DNA from 2 places in the Paenibacillus sp. FSL R10-2778 genome. Region 1 is predicted to be linked to the other one. Evidence: a T-box and tRNA genes for the amino acid it is inferred to sense, from the RefSeq annotation. Region 1 holds a T-box; the other holds one or more tRNA genes.
The links. A T-box is a leader RNA that pairs with one kind of tRNA and senses whether it is charged. The one in region 1 lies ahead of pheS (phenylalanine--tRNA ligase subunit alpha), so its partner is inferred to be a tRNA-Phe.
Positions count from the first base shown of each region.

Region 2: it has a tRNA-Phe gene. The T-box ahead of pheS (phenylalanine--tRNA ligase subunit alpha) is inferred to sense a tRNA for this amino acid. The anticodon was not compared.

Region 1 is NZ_CP151956.1:1,892,078-1,901,067, reverse strand. It holds gene NST40_RS08145 (cupredoxin domain-containing protein) at 1-167, shown strand, start outside; gene NST40_RS08140 (hypothetical protein) at 305-2,395, opposite strand; gene pheT (phenylalanine--tRNA ligase subunit beta) at 2,595-5,039, opposite strand; gene pheS (phenylalanine--tRNA ligase subunit alpha) at 5,158-6,192, opposite strand; T-box leader at 6,253-6,538, opposite strand; gene NST40_RS08125 (hypothetical protein) at 6,804-8,990, shown strand, end outside.
Region 2 is NZ_CP151956.1:6,014,993-6,023,982, forward strand. It holds gene NST40_RS26870 (AraC family transcriptional regulator) at 1-708, shown strand, start outside; tRNA gene NST40_RS26875 (tRNA-Leu) at 845-923, opposite strand; tRNA gene NST40_RS26880 (tRNA-Cys) at 938-1,011, opposite strand; tRNA gene NST40_RS26885 (tRNA-Gly) at 1,021-1,095, opposite strand; tRNA gene NST40_RS26890 (tRNA-Gln) at 1,102-1,176, opposite strand; tRNA gene NST40_RS26895 (tRNA-His) at 1,196-1,271, opposite strand; tRNA gene NST40_RS26900 (tRNA-His) at 1,315-1,390, opposite strand; tRNA gene NST40_RS26905 (tRNA-Trp) at 1,414-1,487, opposite strand; tRNA gene NST40_RS26910 (tRNA-Tyr) at 1,494-1,579, opposite strand; tRNA gene NST40_RS26915 (tRNA-Thr) at 1,585-1,660, opposite strand; tRNA gene NST40_RS26920 (tRNA-Phe) at 1,689-1,764, opposite strand; tRNA gene NST40_RS26925 (tRNA-Asp) at 1,775-1,852, opposite strand; tRNA gene NST40_RS26930 (tRNA-Met) at 1,878-1,954, opposite strand; tRNA gene NST40_RS26935 (tRNA-Val) at 1,972-2,047, opposite strand; tRNA gene NST40_RS26940 (tRNA-Glu) at 2,103-2,177, opposite strand; tRNA gene NST40_RS26945 (tRNA-Ser) at 2,196-2,288, opposite strand; tRNA gene NST40_RS26950 (tRNA-Asn) at 2,292-2,367, opposite strand; rRNA gene NST40_RS26955 (23S ribosomal RNA) at 2,428-5,353, opposite strand; rRNA gene NST40_RS26960 (16S ribosomal RNA) at 5,616-7,173, opposite strand; gene NST40_RS26965 (nucleotidyltransferase-like protein) at 7,598-8,476, opposite strand; gene NST40_RS26970 (DUF2614 family zinc ribbon-containing protein) at 8,604-8,969, shown strand.

The DNA of each region.
Region 1 (8,990 bases):
ATGACGGCAATCACGGTATCCTTATTCCAGAGTTCGAGCTGCAGCTTAATGAAAAAAAATCCTCAAAGGTGATCGTACCCGAGGAAGCTGGAACTTTCGAAATGACCTGCTCCATTATGTGTGGCTCCGGACATAGCGGAATGAGAGCTACAATCATCGTGGAATAGATTACACATAAACAGCCGATTATTAGGGATTCCCCTGAGATCGGCTGTTTTTTTAATTTGAGCTCATTAATAAAGAGAGCTGACCCGAAATAGATCTCTCTACTCATCAGGTCAGCTCTCTTACTTGCATCCGGCACTCAACTGTCTTGCTCGATCAGTTGAATCCATTCATTATATTCATTTTGTAGCTTGGCATATTCCTCTTTAAGGTTACGATGCTCATCTGTCAGCTTGTCAAACTCTTCCTGACGCATTTCAAACTGGAGCTGCAACAAACGAAGCTGTCCTTGAACCATTTCATAGCTTTCACCAACTTCACCTAGCTGCTGAAGCACTTCGCTACGTTCACGATCAATAGCTTCCTGCTTCATTTCAGCCTCACCGGCTTCCTGCTGCCAAATGTCGATCTCCTCACGCAGCTTCGCTTCGAGATCCGTCCACTGCAGCTGCTGATCGGATAGTTCCTCGTACTTATGCTTCCAGGAAGCTCCGTACGCCTCTGCTTCCTTCAGCACTTCCTGTTGCTCAGCAACAGTAGCAGCAGCTTCACGACTAGCTTCAGATAACTCTTCTAAGCGTCGTGTTGCCTCTTCGCCTTCTTCCTGCAACAGTTGATATCTTTCCTGCAGGCGTTCTCCTTCTTGCAGTACATCGTCGTATTGAGCAATCAATTCCTCATAACGAACACGAAGCGCAGACAATTCCCTCTGAGCCTGCACACCTTGCTCCCGAAGTACCGCTGTTTCGCGTTCTGCATCTGTACGAAGCTGAACCTCCTGATCCAGCTGCTGTACTAATCCATCGGCTTGCCCACGTAGCGTGTCGATCTCTTTCTGGAGCAACACGGATTTCTCCTCAGACTCCAGCAGATTCATTTCCAGTTCACCAATATCTTCCATGCGTTTATCCGAAAGCTCCTGCCAGTTAGCCGCCTCTGCTGCTGATCCCGCAAGCTCTTCCTGAACACGGTGCAGATTTTCACTCGTCTCCTGTAGTGACGCTCTTAGCTCTGTAGCTTCATTCTGTGACTGTTGATAACGCTGGCGTAACTCTTCCAGCTCCTCATTCAACAGTGTGCCCAGCTCAGTAGCCGTGCGCAGCTCTTCACTGAGCTGTTCTTCACGTTTAACAATCGCTTCATATTGTCCAAGAAGCGTCTGTCTTGCATCTCGCTCACTCTTAAGACTGGCTTCAGCCGCACGTAATCTGGACTGAAGTTGCCCTGTCCCACCACGAAGCTCAGCCAGCTGTTTTTCCAGCTCTTGAATATTTTGCTTATGTCTATGCTCTTGAGTGCCTTGTGACTGCCGCAGTTCCTTATTCTTGGTTTGTTCCCGCTGCAGTGCTTCACGTTCTTCCGCCAGCTCTTTGCTCAACTTCGCTTTGGTACTCTCAAGCTCTTTACCTAACGTCAACTTGGTATCCTCAAGCTCCTTACCCAGCGCCAATCTGGTATCTTCGAGTTCTTTACCTAATGTAGACTTGGTAACCTCAAGCTCTTCCTCCAGTGTTGACTTGGTCTCGGTCAGCTCAAGCTGCAGAGCAGACAGCGTGTCTGTCTTCTCCTTGGTCAGCGTCTCCCGGATGTTCTCCAGCTCTTGCAGATGAGCAGCCTTCTGCTCCTCCAGCTGCTGCAAGCGGATGGCTTCCGCCTTCGCCAGTTCCTGCCGCTGGTGTTCACGACTAGCTGCCTGCTCTTCTTCGTAGCTTGTCCGCAGTGCTTGCAGCTCTATCTCGCGCTCAAGCAATTCTTCTTCCAGCTTCTTACGTGCAGCTTCCACAGCTTGCACTGCCTCCTGAAGCTGTTCCGCATGTACCTTGCGTTCATTCTCCTGAATCTCCAAATGCCGCTTACGTTCTTCCTCCGCAGCAGCAATCAGTCGCCCAGCCTCTTCTTTGGCCGCAGCTTCAAGTCGCTCGAATTCTTCTTGCCGCTCCCGCTGTACCTCCAGCAGGCGAGATACTTCCAATCGCAGTTCACTGCGTTCACCTGTCATCATGTTTAGTTCATTTTTGAAGTCCTGAACCTGAATAGCCTGCTCCGCCATATGTACAGCTGCAAGCACCGCTATACGCGGTGTGTCCAGTCTGGTGTGAGATTTAGAAATCGTGCGCATATGTTCATCAACATAACGGGCCACTTGTTTCATATATTCAGTACTGCTTCCGACGAGTTTATAGGAAGTTCCGTATATCTCCACGGCGACACGTGTCCGGTCCATAGCCACAGTTGTGCCCTCCTTTGTATGTGTGCGGATTCTAAGCTAGTTTCACTTCTTCTATTGTAGCTTTTTTGGTAAGCATTTGGCAAAATCCCTAATATTCAATAGATTATGGCTGATATTCTCCGCTTTGCACTCTACCTAGAAAAAGCCGCAGCGAATCTCAGTTTCTAAATGGATTCGCTGCGGCTTTACACAATTCCTGCTACTTTCTTAATTCTGCACCAAAAGTTTGTTGAAGAGATGCTAATACCTTCTCATGCACCTCTCCTACTTCCTCATCAGTCAGTGTATGTTCACTATGACGATACAGCAGTGAGATCGCGATGCTCTTCTTTCCATTCTCCAGCTTACCACCAGTATAAACGTCAAATACCTGTACGGACTGGAGCAAAGAACCTCCGTTATCGCGGATGGAAGCTAGCAGATCGCCCGCTGGTACAGCGGAATCCACGACCACAGCAATATCCCGCTCCATTCCTGGGAAACGCGGAAGCTCATTATATTGCAAACGGCTTTGCGCACTTTCATATAACGGCTGCAATAAGATTTCCGCCGCATAAGTATCCACCAGATCCAGCTGTCTTTGCAGATCCGGATGAATCTGTCCCATCGTTCCGATCTTCACACGACCCTCGTTTCCGAGTAAATATACCGACGCGGAACGCCCAGGATGATATCCTTCTGGACTATCTCCTACATAGACGATTTTATCGGTCAGCCCTAAATGAGCAAATACCGTTTCCAGCGCGCCCTTCAAATCAAAGAAGTCCACAGGCTGTGCCGAAACATTCCATTGCTTCACTGTTAAGCTTCCGCTAAGCAGCAGCCCCAGCACCGGCAGTTCGCGTGGCTGACGAGTCAACTGTTCTTCATCCGTGAAGAAGACGTTGCCGATTTCAAACAATGCCAAGTCGCTTTGACGACGATTGGTATTGTAGCTGGCAATATCCAAGAGTTGTGGTAGAAGGCTGGTACGCAGTACGCTGCGTTCTTCACTCATCGGCATAGCCAGCTTCACCGCTACTGCTCCTTCTGATAACTCAGGGAACATTGTGCTTTGTTGCGGCTGGATGAAGGAGTAACCCATCACCTCTTGGTAACCGCCATGTGACAATAGGCGACGCAGTTCACGACGGAGCGCTTGCTTGTGAGTTAGTGCTCCTGGTGTTGTAATTCCTTCAATTAGAGTCGTTGGAATATTGTCATACCCGTACAGGCGGGCAATTTCTTCAATAAGATCAACATCATAGCTGATATCGCCTCGTCTGGTTGGGACTTGAACTTCAATCAGCCCTTGTGCGGTATCTCCACATTTGAAATGTAGACGGCCAAACAATGTCTTCACTTCCAACAAGGACAAATCCGTTCCCAGATAACGATTCAGTTTCTCTAAGGACAAGGTGAGAACCTTCTCTTGAACAGCGTCAGTTCCTGCTTGCACGATGCCTTCATGGACCGATCCGCCAGCATAACGTGCAATCAGTACGGCTGCACGGTTCAATGCAGGAATAACTGCACTTGGATCCACCTCCTTCTCGAAACGAAGGGAGGCTTCCGAGCGAAGTCCCAATTGACGCGAGGTTTTACGAATCGTTCCTCCATCAAACTTAGCAGATTCCAGAACAAGGTTTACCGTCTCAGCAGTAACCTCTGTATCCCGTCCACCCATTACTCCGGCCAGACCTACAGCTTTTACTCCATCAGCGATAACGAGCATTTGCGGCTCTAGCTTACGCTCTTGACCGTCAAGTGTAACCAAAACTTCACCTTCATGAGCAAGACGAACGCCGAGTTCTCCACCTTGTACTTTATCTGCATCAAAAGCATGCAGCGGCTGTCCATATTCCAGCATCACATAATTGGTAATGTCCACGATATTATTAATTGGACGAACCCCAGCAGCCATCAGACGATTCTGAATCCACAGCGGTGATGGTGCAGGTTTAACACCTGCAATATAACGAACTGCATAATGGCTGCAGTATTCTTCATCTTCAATCTTGACGGAAATGGAATCCGCAGCAGGACCACTGATCTCAATCATTTCGCTTTTTGGATCAGGTAATTTAACTTCACGCCCAAGAATTGCACTTACTTCATAAGCAGCACCAATCATGCTGAGGCAATCTGAACGGTTCGGAGTCAGATCGAATTCCAGAATCTCGTCATCTAAACCGAGGACCTTGGAAATATCCTGACCAATCTCTGTCCCTTCAGGCAGCACAAGAATACCTTCTTGTTGCTCTTTTGGAAGCAATTTATCATTCAGTCCCAATTCTTTGGCCGAGCAGATCATTCCTTGCGACAGGACACCGCGCAGCTTGGCTTTTTTGATATCCAGTCCTGGCAGCTTTGCGCCAACCATTGCTACAGGTACAGTTTGACCTGCAGCTACATTTTTTGCGCCGCAAACGATTTGTAGCTCCTCATCTTGGCCCACATCCACGATACATACGTTCAGCTTGTCTGCATCAGGATGTTTTTCCTTTGATTTTACATAGCCGGTTACGATGCCGGAAATGCCTTTATTGCGGCGCTCTACGCCGTCAATCTCAATGCCGGCAGCGGTAATCTTCTCCGCTAGCTGTTCGGCGGTTACTCCTTCAATCGATGTATAATCAGCCAACCATCCGGTTGATACTTTCATATCCGCTCACTTCCTTTATGTTTCAGATGTATTTATTTCACTGTCGTTCGCGCTGCTTCCTGTGGGAGAACGCTCCAAAGCCATTCTCCGCCACTATCAGCCAGCGCGCCCACAAAAACTAAACGCCCTTGAATTGCTTCACAAAACTCATGTCATTACTATAGAAATGTCGGATGTCATCGATGCCGTATTTAAGCATTGCAATCCGCTCTACACCCATTCCGAAAGCGAAGCCGCTGTACTCAGCAGGATCATAGCCACCCATTTTCAGTACATTTGGATGCACCATACCTGCGCCAAGGATTTCTAACCATCCGCTTTGCTTGCATAGTCTGCAGCCATCGCCGCCACATTTGAAGCAGCTTACATCTACTTCAACACTTGGCTCAGTGAATGGGAAAAAGCTCGGACGAAGACGAATGCCTGTATTCGGTCCAAACATCTCCTGCACAAATTGTTGCAGGGTGCCCTTCAGATCACTCATTCGAATGTTACTTCCAATGACCAAACCTTCGATTTGGTGGAACTGGAAGGAATGCGTTGCATCATCATCATCACGGCGGAATACTTTACCCGGGCAGATGATTTTTACCGGAGCTTCACCGTTCATAGCCTGCATAGTACGAATCTGTACCGGCGAGGTTTGTGTGCGCATTAACAGGTCATCCGTTAAATAGAAAGAATCCTGCATATCACGTGCCGGGTGATTCTTAGGCAGATTTAGAGCTTCAAAGTTATAATAATCGGTCTCTACTTCCGGGCCTTCAGCTACACGGTAGCCCATGCCGATAAAAATATCCTCAATCTCCTGTACGACTCTGCTAAGCGGGTGAATGCCCCCTTGCTGCATACGGCGACCCGGTAAGGTTACGTCTACTTTTTCAGCCTGCAGACGTTGCTGGGTTTCCTGCTCTTGAAAAGCCTCCTGCTTTGCGCCGATAATCTCCTCAATAGCACTGCGAACCTGATTCGCTACTTGCCCGATTACCGGACGTTCCTCAGCACTAAGTCCTCCCATACCGCGCAGAACCTCTGTAAGCTCACCTTTTTTACCGAGATACTTCACTCTTAGATCATTTAGTACCTGCGGATCCATAACCTCCTGCAGCTTAGCCAGCGCTTCAACCTTCAATGCTTCCAACTTCTCTTTCATGGCCGTGTACAGCCCCCTTCAATCATTGTCTAGTTCAACAAAAAAAGGCCTTTCCTCCCGGTAAGGGACGAAAAGACCGTGGTACCACCCTTGTTAGACAAGCTGATCTGTTCCCCTTAAGAGCTTCATTCCCTCTTTTGGCTGGACAGATACCTATCTCACTTTATACAGAAATAACGGTCTGTGACCGGTATCCCCTACCCTTCCCTATTAGACAGCTTAAGGAATTCAGGGAACTGCTCCGGAGTGAACTTCGACAGCTCTGCTTCTTAGAAACGCTCTCAATCCGCGGCGTCTCCTCCCTGTAAGTCAGGCACTGTGTACTCTTCTCCATCACTGCATTTCACAATTCATGCTAATTGTCAGGTATCTCTTTACTACAAGAGATATGTCTCTTTATTATATGCAAAATCTGTCGTTTTGACAAGCTGGACAAAATTAGGCTAATTTTTATCTTCTTTTAAGCTGGCTTTAAGCTTCAGAGCCATTTTCCCAACTTTTCTTCAGCTAACATTCAGCGGAGCTTGATAATTTCCATTACTAGGAAGGCTTGCTTATCCACTCGGGTGCACCTTCGCAGACTATTAACTATCCTATTGGGAGGAAATCAAATGCATGTACGGAGAATAAAAGTAGCCGCGGTGCTGCTAAGCACAGCTGTGCTTAGCCAATCTGCAGCGTATGGAGCTCATGCCGCTTCGGCCGGGACTACATCCACCAAAATAGCAACAACAGCTTCCGTATCCGCTCTGGATAAACTAGGCTCCATAGCCTTGAAGACTAACATCAGCGCAAAGCTGACGGATGTCAGCTTATTAACTCAGGATGGCGGAAATATTCTTACATACACACTCAGCTACTCTAATGGAAGCAACGCTAGCCTCAATCTGGTGGACTTTTTCTCCAAAGTAACTACTAGCGGCGGTACAGTTATTCAAGGAAGCTCTATTACCAGCAGTGCAACCATCAAATCTATTGCCGCGAAAAGCAGTCAATCTATCACCTACTATGTAAACATCGGCAAATCCACCTCTTTAAACGGGGTCAAAATTTCATTGTACGGATGGGACTTCAACACCACCGATTATCAAAAAAAGCTAGGGAACTTCACCGTACCAACAGGATATTCACAAGCTGTCGCCAGAGGGCAGAGTAAAAAGATCACCCTAAACAATCTCCCTGTAACCACCAAGGCAGAGAGCCTGCAAATTTATAAATATAACGGTAAGGTCTATGCCAAGGTTGGCGTTAGCTTCACTAATCAAGGAACCAAGGTACTCAGTGATACTGGACTTAAAGGATACCTCGCTTCCGCTGGAGGATCTGTATTTGAACTCGCACTTGATGACACCAGCACCAGCTATAAAGTACAGCCTCAGGAAAAGAAGACGATCTACTATTTGACGGAAATCCCTTCTTATATGAAGACAGACAACATGGCGCTGCAATTTGCCGGAGAAGATGCCTCATTAAAAATAGCGTTGCCGGTTGTCGCCTACAATCTCCCCGCTGCAACAACACCGGATCTTGTCGTAGCCAGCAATGTCACGAAGAAGCTTACAATCAGCAATAATACAGTCGAAACACAGCTGAAAACGGCTAACGTCTATGCTGACAATGGCAACGCAAAGTGGACACTACAGTTCCGCATCAAAAATAGCGGCAACAAAGCAGTGAATGTGCCTGCCTATGAACTTGCTATTAAAGCCGCTGAAGGGTATAGCTTTCCGGTAGATACGAAGGATTTTGCCAGCCTAACATTGAAACCGCTTGAAGAAAAGATTATTGAACTCAGCGCAGATGTACCACTCACACTCAATCAAGGAACATTGCAGCTGCAAATGACTGAGCCGGCTGCTGAGGGCAAGATCATTTTTCCTACCGCCTATTATCAGATCCCTTACACGCTGCAAACTAACAATTGGCAGGACACGGAATACCCCATTGAGAACAGTCACGGTACATTTGTTGTCAAAATTGCAAACATTCAAAGACTCCCTTGGTCTGACAAAGACCAGATCGTGGCTAAAATCAACATTCGCAACACTAAATCAACCTCTGTTCAGCTTCCTGCGCTTACAAGTGTCGTCAAAGCTGGAGAAAGTGACATCAGCAGCACTTCCCAGGTTGTCTCAGAAAGTACGCAAACCATCCTCGGTCCAAATGAATCGGCTGCTGTGTATGTCGTAGCCAATGTTCCTTATAGCTATACTTTCAATCAATTAAAAATCACCCTGCAAGAAACTTCAGGTGAAAGTAAGCTTAACTTCCTTTCTCTAAGTACTACCCAACTGGACAGCCGGGTACAGAGTGTTGCAGCTGAAAATTCTTTCCATCTTGAGCTTGAAGGTAAAAAAGCGGAATTACTTGTACGCCGGAACCTCGTGTACCCAGGTACAGATTCAAATCTCTTGTACACAGAACTAGAAATGAACAGTGAGGAATCGCGTAAATCCGAACAGGCTCAACTCGTAGCCTATTACAAAACACAAGACAATCAATATTATGAAGCCGAAGTCACCCAGTCCAAAACCTCCACCAGTCCTAACGGAAAAAGTCTGGTCACCCTCTGGAGTAAGCTCCCTCTCGGTATAGATCCAGCGAACCTTGTCCTTTACATCGGGGAGGGTGTTTCTGAAGGCAAGCTTACCGCTCCTGACGGTCAATCGACGGGTTACATCAATACGGTATCGCTTGGACTGAACCAGTTGGGGGTGGAGCCCAAAGGCAATCTTTTGAACGTGGAAATGTTTCCTTATACCCTATCCGTTACAAATGCAGTCGCCACCGTCACCGCT
Region 2 (8,990 bases), 2.8 Mb from region 1:
TATATCCCTCCACACCAGCATGAATGCTACGAACTAGTCTATTATTTACAGGGGGTAGGGACAACCAATGTTGGCCCACGAAGTTACCATTTTCGCTCCTCTTCTTTCGCGCTTGTGCCACCCAATCATAAACATGACGAGCACCACCGTGAGGATGCAAATGTATTATTTGTAGGCTTCCACTCGGAACACCCTAATATGAGTAATCTGCTCGGCGTATATGAAGATGATAAAGATCAGACCGTTCTTCAAATCCTGCTGCGAATGAAAGCAGAGTTTACACGCAAGCAAGACGGATTCTCTGAGCTTCTAAACCTACAAATGAGCGAGATTACCGTCCATCTTATGAGGTTTCTTAGTGCCTCTGGATATCAATCCCCAACAGAAGATCGAGTACAATATGTCCTTAATTATATGAATGAGCATTATCGCCATAAATTGTCCGTCGAAACACTATCAGAAATGTCCGGATATAGTTACGATCGTTTTCGCCATCTATTTAAAGAACGTTTCGGGTCTTCACCCCTGCGGTATTTGCTGTTAAAACGCCTGGATTATGCAAAGTCTCTATTACGTCATACTCAGATGCAAATCTCTGAAGTATCTGCTGCTGCAGGTTTTGTGAACGATGCCCAATTCTGCAATATGTTCAAACGAGAAATAGGTCATACCCCGCGAGCATTCCGCATTAATAATCAATCAGGTTAATCACTAATCAGATTAAAAAAAGCCGTTGAAATAGAGAAACTCTCTATTCAACGGCTTACTGCTGTAAACCCAAGGACATAAAGAAAAAAGGTTTGTAAGATTGCTTATAAAAGCATTCTTACAAACCTTTTTAAGATACCGGCGAGAGGACTCGAACCTCCACGGTTTCCCACTCGATTTTGAGTCGAGCGCGTCTGCCATTCCGCCACGCCGGCACATATGAACTAAATGGAGGCGCCACCCAGATTTGAACTGGGGATAAAGCTTTTGCAGAGCTTTGCCTTACCACTTGGCTATGGCGCCATGAAAACTTGGAGCGGACGACGGGAATCGAACCCGCGACCCTCGCCTTGGCAAGGCGATGCTCTACCGCTGAGCCACGTCCGCATAAAATGGCTGGGGATATAGGATTCGAACCTATGAGTGACGGAGTCAAAGTCCGTTGCCTTACCGCTTGGCTAATCCCCAATAACATTTTAAAGTAAAATGGGGCGACTGATGGGTCTCGAACCCACGAATGCCGGAACCACAATCCGGTGCGTTAACCCCTTCGCCACAGTCGCCATATTAAGTTGATATTGTTGCCATTATTCATTTTAAAGTAAATGGGGCGGCCGATGGGTCTCGAACCCACGAATGCCGGAACCACAATCCGGTGCGTTAACCCCTTCGCCACGGCCGCCATATTAAACTTTAGAAAGAACTTGGCAGGGGCAGCAGGAATTGAACCCACACCAACGGTTTTGGAGACCGTTGTTCTACCTTTAAACTATGCCCCTAAAAACTGGTGGAGGATGATGGATTCGAACCACCGAACACTCACGTGAGCAGATTTACAGTCTGATGCGTTTGGCCACTTCGCTAATCCTCCAAGGATGGTGCCGGCGAGAGGACTTGAACCCCCAACCTACTGATTACAAGTCAGTTGCTCTACCAATTGAGCTACACCGGCATGGCACTCATTCTTTTGTGATAATAAATGGTGGCTCGGGACGGAATCGAACCGCCGACACGAGGATTTTCAGTCCTCTGCTCTACCGACTGAGCTACCGAGCCATGATGAAAATGGCGGAACCGACGGGATTCGAACCCGCGATCTCCTGCGTGACAGGCAGGCATGTTAGGCCAACTACACCACGGTTCCAAAAGATATAATTGCTTAAGTTAATTGGTTGCGGGGGCAGGATTTGAACCTGCGGCCTTCGGGTTATGAGCCCGACGAGCTACCGGGCTGCTCCACCCCGCGTCAGTAAGAAAGTGTTATGGTGGAGGCTGAGGGGATCGAACCCCCGACCCTCTGCTTGTAAGGCAGATGCTCTCCCAGCTGAGCTAAGCCTCCATAAACAACAATTGTTATTGTACCAAAGTCCACTAGGATAAATCAAGTGAAAATTTGGTGACCCGTATGGGATTCGAACCCATGTTACCTCCGTGAAAGGGAGGTGTCTTAACCCCTTGACCAACGGGCCATACTAATTAAAAATTTGTGGCGGAGAGAGAGGGATTCGAACCCTCGAGACGCTTGTGGCGCCTACACGATTTCCAATCGTGCTCCTTCGGCCAAACTCGGACACCTCTCCATATGGCTCCCCGAACAGGACTCGAACCTGTGACAACTCGATTAACAGTCGAGTGCTCTACCAACTGAGCTATCAGGGAATATTCATTCCAGGCTTGATGCCTGAAAACTGAATCCGAAACGAATCTGCATTCTACGTATAGGATAAGCCCTCGACCGATTAGTATTGGTCAGCTCCATGCATTGCTGCACTTCCACCTCCAACCTATCTACCTCGTCGTCTTCAAGGGGTCTTACTAATTGGGAAATCTCATCTTGAGGGGGGCTTCACGCTTAGATGCTTTCAGCGCTTATCCCGTCCGTACGTAGCTACCCAGCCATGCTCCTGGCGGAACAACTGGTGCACCAGCGGTACGTCCATCCCGGTCCTCTCGTACTAAGGACAGCTCCTCTCAAATTTCCTGCGCCCACGACAGATAGGGACCGAACTGTCTCACGACGTTCTGAACCCAGCTCGCGTACCGCTTTAATGGGCGAACAGCCCAACCCTTGGGACCTACTTCAGCCCCAGGATGCGATGAGCCGACATCGAGGTGCCAAACCTCCCCGTCGATGTGGACTCTTGGGGGAGATAAGCCTGTTATCCCCAGGGTAGCTTTTATCCGTTGAGCGATGGCCCTTCCATGCGGTACCACCGGATCACTAAGTCCGACTTTCGTCCCTGCTCGACTTGTAGGTCTCGCAGTCAAGCTCCCTTATGCCTTTGCACTCTGCGAATGATTTCCAACCATTCTGAGGGAACCTTGGAACGCCTCCGTTACTCTTTAGGAGGCGACCGCCCCAGTCAAACTGCCCGCCTGACACGGTCCCCGTACCCGGTAAGGGTACTAGGTTAGAACCTAGATACGATCAGGGTGGTATCCCAACGGCGCCTCCACCGAAGCTTGCGCTCCGATTTCTACGGCTCCCACCTATCCTGTACAGATCGTACCCAAATTCAATATCAAGCTGCAGTAAAGCTCCATGGGGTCTTTCCGTCTTGTCGCGGGTAACCTGCATCTTCACAGGTATTAAAATTTCACCGGATCTCTCGTTGAGACAGCGCCCAAGTCGTTACGCCATTCGTGCGGGTCAGAATTTACCTGACAAGGAATTTCGCTACCTTAGGACCGTTATAGTTACGGCCGCCGTTTACTGGGGCTTCGGTTCATAGCTTCGGGTTACCCCTAACCACTCCCCTTAACCTTCCAGCACCGGGCAGGCGTCAGCCCGTATACTTCGCCTTGCGGCTTCGCACAGACCTGTGTTTTTGCTAAACAGTCGCTTGGGCCTTTTCACTGCGGCCCCCTCGTGCTATTCACACTACCGGGGCACCCCTTCTCCCGAAGTTACGGGGTCATTTTGCCGAGTTCCTTAACGAGAGTTCTTCCGCGCGCCTTAGAATTCTCTTCTCGCCTACCTGTGTCGGTTTGCGGTACGGGCACCTTCTCCTGGCTAGAGGCTTTTCTTGGCAGTGTGAGATCATGACCTTCGCTACTATAATTTTCGCTCCCCATCACAGCCCAGCCTTATCGATGTGCGGATTTGCCTACACATCAGCCTCACTGCTTAGACGGACATCCATCAGTCCGCGTCACTACCCTCCTGCGTCACCCCATCGCTCATAGCGGATTACGGTGGTACAGTAATTTCAAACTGTTGTCCTTCGACTACGCCTTTCGGCCTCGCCTTAGGTCCCGACTTACCCTGAGCGGACGAGCCTTCCTCAGGAAACCTTGGGCTTTCGGCGGATCAGATTCTCACTGATCTTTTCGTTACTCATACCGGCATTCTCACTTGTGTAGTGTCCAGCGCTCTTTTCAGTACACCTTCAACCCCTACACAACGCTCCCCTACCCCAGATGCAAAGCATCTAGCCATAGCTTCGGTGGTGTGTTTAGCCCCGTTACATTTTCGGCGCAGAGTCACTCGACCAGTGAGCTATTACGCACTCTTTCAATGGTGGCTGCTTCTAAGCCAACATCCTGGTTGTCTGTGCAACTCCACATCCTTTCCCACTTAACACACACTTGGGGACCTTAGCTGATGGTCTGGGCTGTTTCCCTTTTGACAATGGATCTTAGCACTCACTGTCTGACTCCCGGCAATAAGTATATGGCATTCGGAGTTTGACTGAGCTTGGTAATCCTTGCGGACCCCGCACCCAATCAGTGCTCTACCTCCACTACTCTTATACCGAGGCTAGCCCTAAAGCTATTTCGGGGAGAACCAGCTATCTCCGAGTTCGATTGGAATTTCTCCGCTACCCCCACCTCATCCCCGCACTTTTCAACGTACGTGGGTTCGGGCCTCCAGTGCGTGTTACCGCACCTTCACCCTGGACAGGGGTAGATCACACGGTTTCGGGTCTACGTCCACATACTAATTCGCCCTATTCAGACTCGCTTTCGCTGCGGCTCCACCTTCTCGGCTTAACCTTGCATGTTAAACGTAACTCGCCGGTTCATTCTACAAAAGGCACGCCATCACCCATTAATAGGGCTCTGACTTTTTGTAAGCACACGGTTTCAGGTTCTATTTCACTCCCCTTCCGGGGTGCTTTTCACCTTTCCCTCACGGTACTGTTTCACTATCGGTCGCCAGGTAGTATTTAGCCTTAGCAGATGGTCCTGCTGGATTCATACGGGGTTTCACGTGCCCCGCACTACTCGGGATCCGTCTCGGAGAGAATACAGTTTAGGTTACAGGGCTTTTACCTCTATCGCGGGCCTTTCCAGACCTCTTCACCTACCATATTCCTTTGTAACTCCATGTGAGACGTCCCACAACCCCTAAGAGCAAGCTCTTAGGTTTAGGCTGTTCCGCGTTCGCTCGCCGCTACTGACGGAATCACTATTGTTTTCTCTTCCTCAGGGTACTTAGATGTTTCAGTTCCCCTGGTCTGCCTCTACACACCCTATGTATTCAGGTATGAGTAACTGCGAATTACCACAGCTGGGTTTCCCCATTCGGACACCCCCGGATCAAAGCTTGCTTACAGCTCCCCGAGGCAGTTTCGTTGTTCGCCACGTCCTTCGTCGGCTCCTGGCGCCTAGGCATCCTCCGTGTGCTCTTATTAGCTTAACCTTGATTTTTCCGCAGGAAAATATCATACGATGACATTCTCTTTGGAATCATCTCACTAATAACATTTACTTGTTTGCACAAGTTGCTAAAAGATGTTCTAAAACGCAAATTCGTTTCGGTATCCAGTTTTCAAGGATCAAGTCTTACTTGAGAGCTTAAACTCTCAAAACTGAGCAACGAGTGAGTAACAGGCCTAAACCTGAGTTTTGGAAGCTTAGCTTCCGATTTGAATGTTCTCATTGCAGAGAACGATTCTCCATAGAAAGGAGGTGATCCAGCCGCACCTTCCGATACGGCTACCTTGTTACGACTTCACCCCAATCATCTACCCCACCTTCGGCGGCTGGCTCCCTTGCGGGTTACCCCACCGACTTCGGGTGTTGTAAACTCTCGTGGTGTGACGGGCGGTGTGTACAAGACCCGGGAACGTATTCACCGCGGCATGCTGATCCGCGATTACTAGCAATTCCGACTTCATGCAGGCGAGTTGCAGCCTGCAATCCGAACTGAGACCGGCTTTGATGGGATTGGCTCCACCTCGCGGCTTCGCTTCCCGTTGTACCGGCCATTGTAGTACGTGTGTAGCCCAGGTCATAAGGGGCATGATGATTTGACGTCATCCCCACCTTCCTCCGGTTTGTCACCGGCAGTCACTCTAGAGTGCCCAGCATTACCTGCTGGCAACTAAAGTTAAGGGTTGCGCTCGTTGCGGGACTTAACCCAACATCTCACGACACGAGCTGACGACAACCATGCACCACCTGTCTCCTCTGTCCCGAAGGCCGCTGCTATCTCTAGCAGATTCAGAGGGATGTCAAGACCTGGTAAGGTTCTTCGCGTTGCTTCGAATTAAACCACATACTCCACTGCTTGTGCGGGTCCCCGTCAATTCCTTTGAGTTTCAGTCTTGCGACCGTACTCCCCAGGCGGAGTGCTTACTGTGTTAACTTCGGCACCAAGGGTATCGAAACCCCTAACACCTAGCACTCATCGTTTACGGCGTGGACTACCAGGGTATCTAATCCTGTTTGCTCCCCACGCTTTCGCGCCTCAGCGTCAGTTACAGCCCAGAAAGTCGCCTTCGCCACTGGTGTTCCTCCACATATCTACGCATTTCACCGCTACACGTGGAATTCCACTTTCCTCTTCTGTACTCAAGCCACCCAGTTTCCAGTGCGACCTCAGGTTGAGCCCAAGGTTTAAACACCAGACTTAAATAGCCGCCTGCGCGCGCTTTACGCCCAATAATTCCGGACAACGCTTGCCCCCTACGTATTACCGCGGCTGCTGGCACGTAGTTAGCCGGGGCTTTCTTCTCAGGTACCGTCACTCCGGTAGCAGTTACTCTACCGGACGTTCTTCCCTGGCAACAGAGCTTTACGATCCGAAAACCTTCATCACTCACGCGGCGTTGCTCCGTCAGGCTTTCGCCCATTGCGGAAGATTCCCTACTGCTGCCTCCCGTAGGAGTCTGGGCCGTGTCTCAGTCCCAGTGTGGCCGTTCACCCTCTCAGGTCGGCTACGCATCGTCGCCTTGGTGGGCCGTTACCCCACCAACTAGCTAATGCGCCGCAGGCCCATCCCTCAGTGACAGATTGCTCCGTCTTTCATTCTTCTCTCAGGAGAAAAAAGAAATTATCCGGTATTAGCTACCGTTTCCGGTAGTTATCCCAGTCTGAAGGGCAGGTTGCCTACGTGTTACTCACCCGTCCGCCGCTAAGTTATTTTGAAAGCAAGCTTTCAAAATAACTCCGCTCGACTTGCATGTATTAGGCACGCCGCCAGCGTTCGTCCTGAGCCAGGATCAAACTCTCCAATTAGTATTGAAAAGAGCGATATGCTCATTTTGAAACATCTGACGAGAAAATTAATTCTCTAATTTGGATTTCACTTACGTGATTTCCCACTCACTCGTTGTTCAGTTTTCAAAGATCAAGCTGTTTATTTCGTCGATGTGTTGTTCAGCAGCGACCTTTATAATATATCACAGCGTCCTCGTTTTAGTCAACCTTTTTTTTAATTTCTTTTTTTGGTTGTCTTTCGAATGTTTTCGAAAGCACATCTCTGTGTCAGAGGGACGAGTTATAATTTAACACATGAACAAGGAAAGAGTCAACCATTAATTTTTCCGAATAAATATGAGCGTTTCATATTAGTAAACAAACAAAAAGAGAGTGCTCAGCCTCTCCCTATCCTTGCTCATCTCTCTATAATTAATCATCTTCTGCTGTATCTAATTCATCTCTATAATGTATAGCGGATCGCATGCCCTTCTCCCTCGTGAACATCAGCCCAAGATGTAATCTCTCGGATTAGCGAACGAGAAACCAGCTTTCGTAAAACAAGGGGTAGTTCAGACTCTAATTGACTCAGACCTGAATGCTGCAGTAATTCTTTAATGCTCCATGCTTCCTTACGGCTATTCAAAATATTAAAGAGCAATAGACAACAGTCCGTCATTTTGGACATAATCCCAAATTCACATGCAAGAAGCACAAGCTCCACACGTTGCTCTAAGGTCTCAGTACTGACCGTTAACTCCTCATAAAGTTTATGAACGGAGGTATTCATGCTTTTAACCTGCTCCCAAATAGCTGGCTCGGGGAAAGCACCCACTTCACTCACTTCTATTCTTGCCCAATGATATAAGGCTATCAATACACAGTTGTAAGCATCCATAATAAAGCCAGCCTCTATATAGCGCTTGGATTTCACATACATATGCAAAAAGCGAGCAAACTCCATAAATGCGACCCGTTCCTTAATCGGTCCTTCAAATTGTAATATCTCGCGGCGCATTTCCTCGAGTATTCCCTTGGGGTCCCAGATCACTTCCCCCCTCATCAAACTGATAAGAAGTTCGTTATTATCCCCTGCCATAACAGCCTGCTCCAAAGCAAAAAGGCCGATATGGACTGACTGGGTCCGTTGGTCACCGGCAATGGTATGGCGAACAATATGCTCTCTATCCTGTTCTTCATGCAATACTAACACTACCATATCAAAATCTTGAAGAAGTGCGCTTTGAAACGGAATATCCCCATTCTGCCGCAAAACGACCGCTCCTAAAACATTCTCATCAAACGTTTCTCCACTCAACAAAGTTACATTGGACAATTCCATGCTTCCCTCCATTAAATTTGGCGATTTTGCGTCCAGTCAGTTATAATTCAGTTATAATTATTATTCTACATATGAAAGACAGTTCCTTCTGGACAACCCAACTATATTTAGTTAGGAGCAAACACTCATGAAGTTTAAAACGGCTAAGATCAACGCTTTTCGCACATGGGGATTACTGCTCACAATGCTCGGAATGGGACTTATGGTTTTGGGTACGGCGGGCATCGTGTTTTGGGGCTCAACTGGAAAAGTATTCGCTGGAATCGGTCTTGTAATCGGTTTAATCTCAATGATGGCAAGTCTTGCAATCTATTTCTGGGCTGGGATGCTGTCAACTAGCGCAGTCCAACTGGAATGCCCTGAATGTCACAAGCTGACCAAAATGCTGGGCAAAACAGACCGCTGTATGTTCTGCCATACCATCCTTACTATGGATCCAGCTGAGGCCAATATTACTGCGGAACAACTTAAGAGTCAGCAGCTTAATCAATAAAACACATCTTACAGAAGCTTA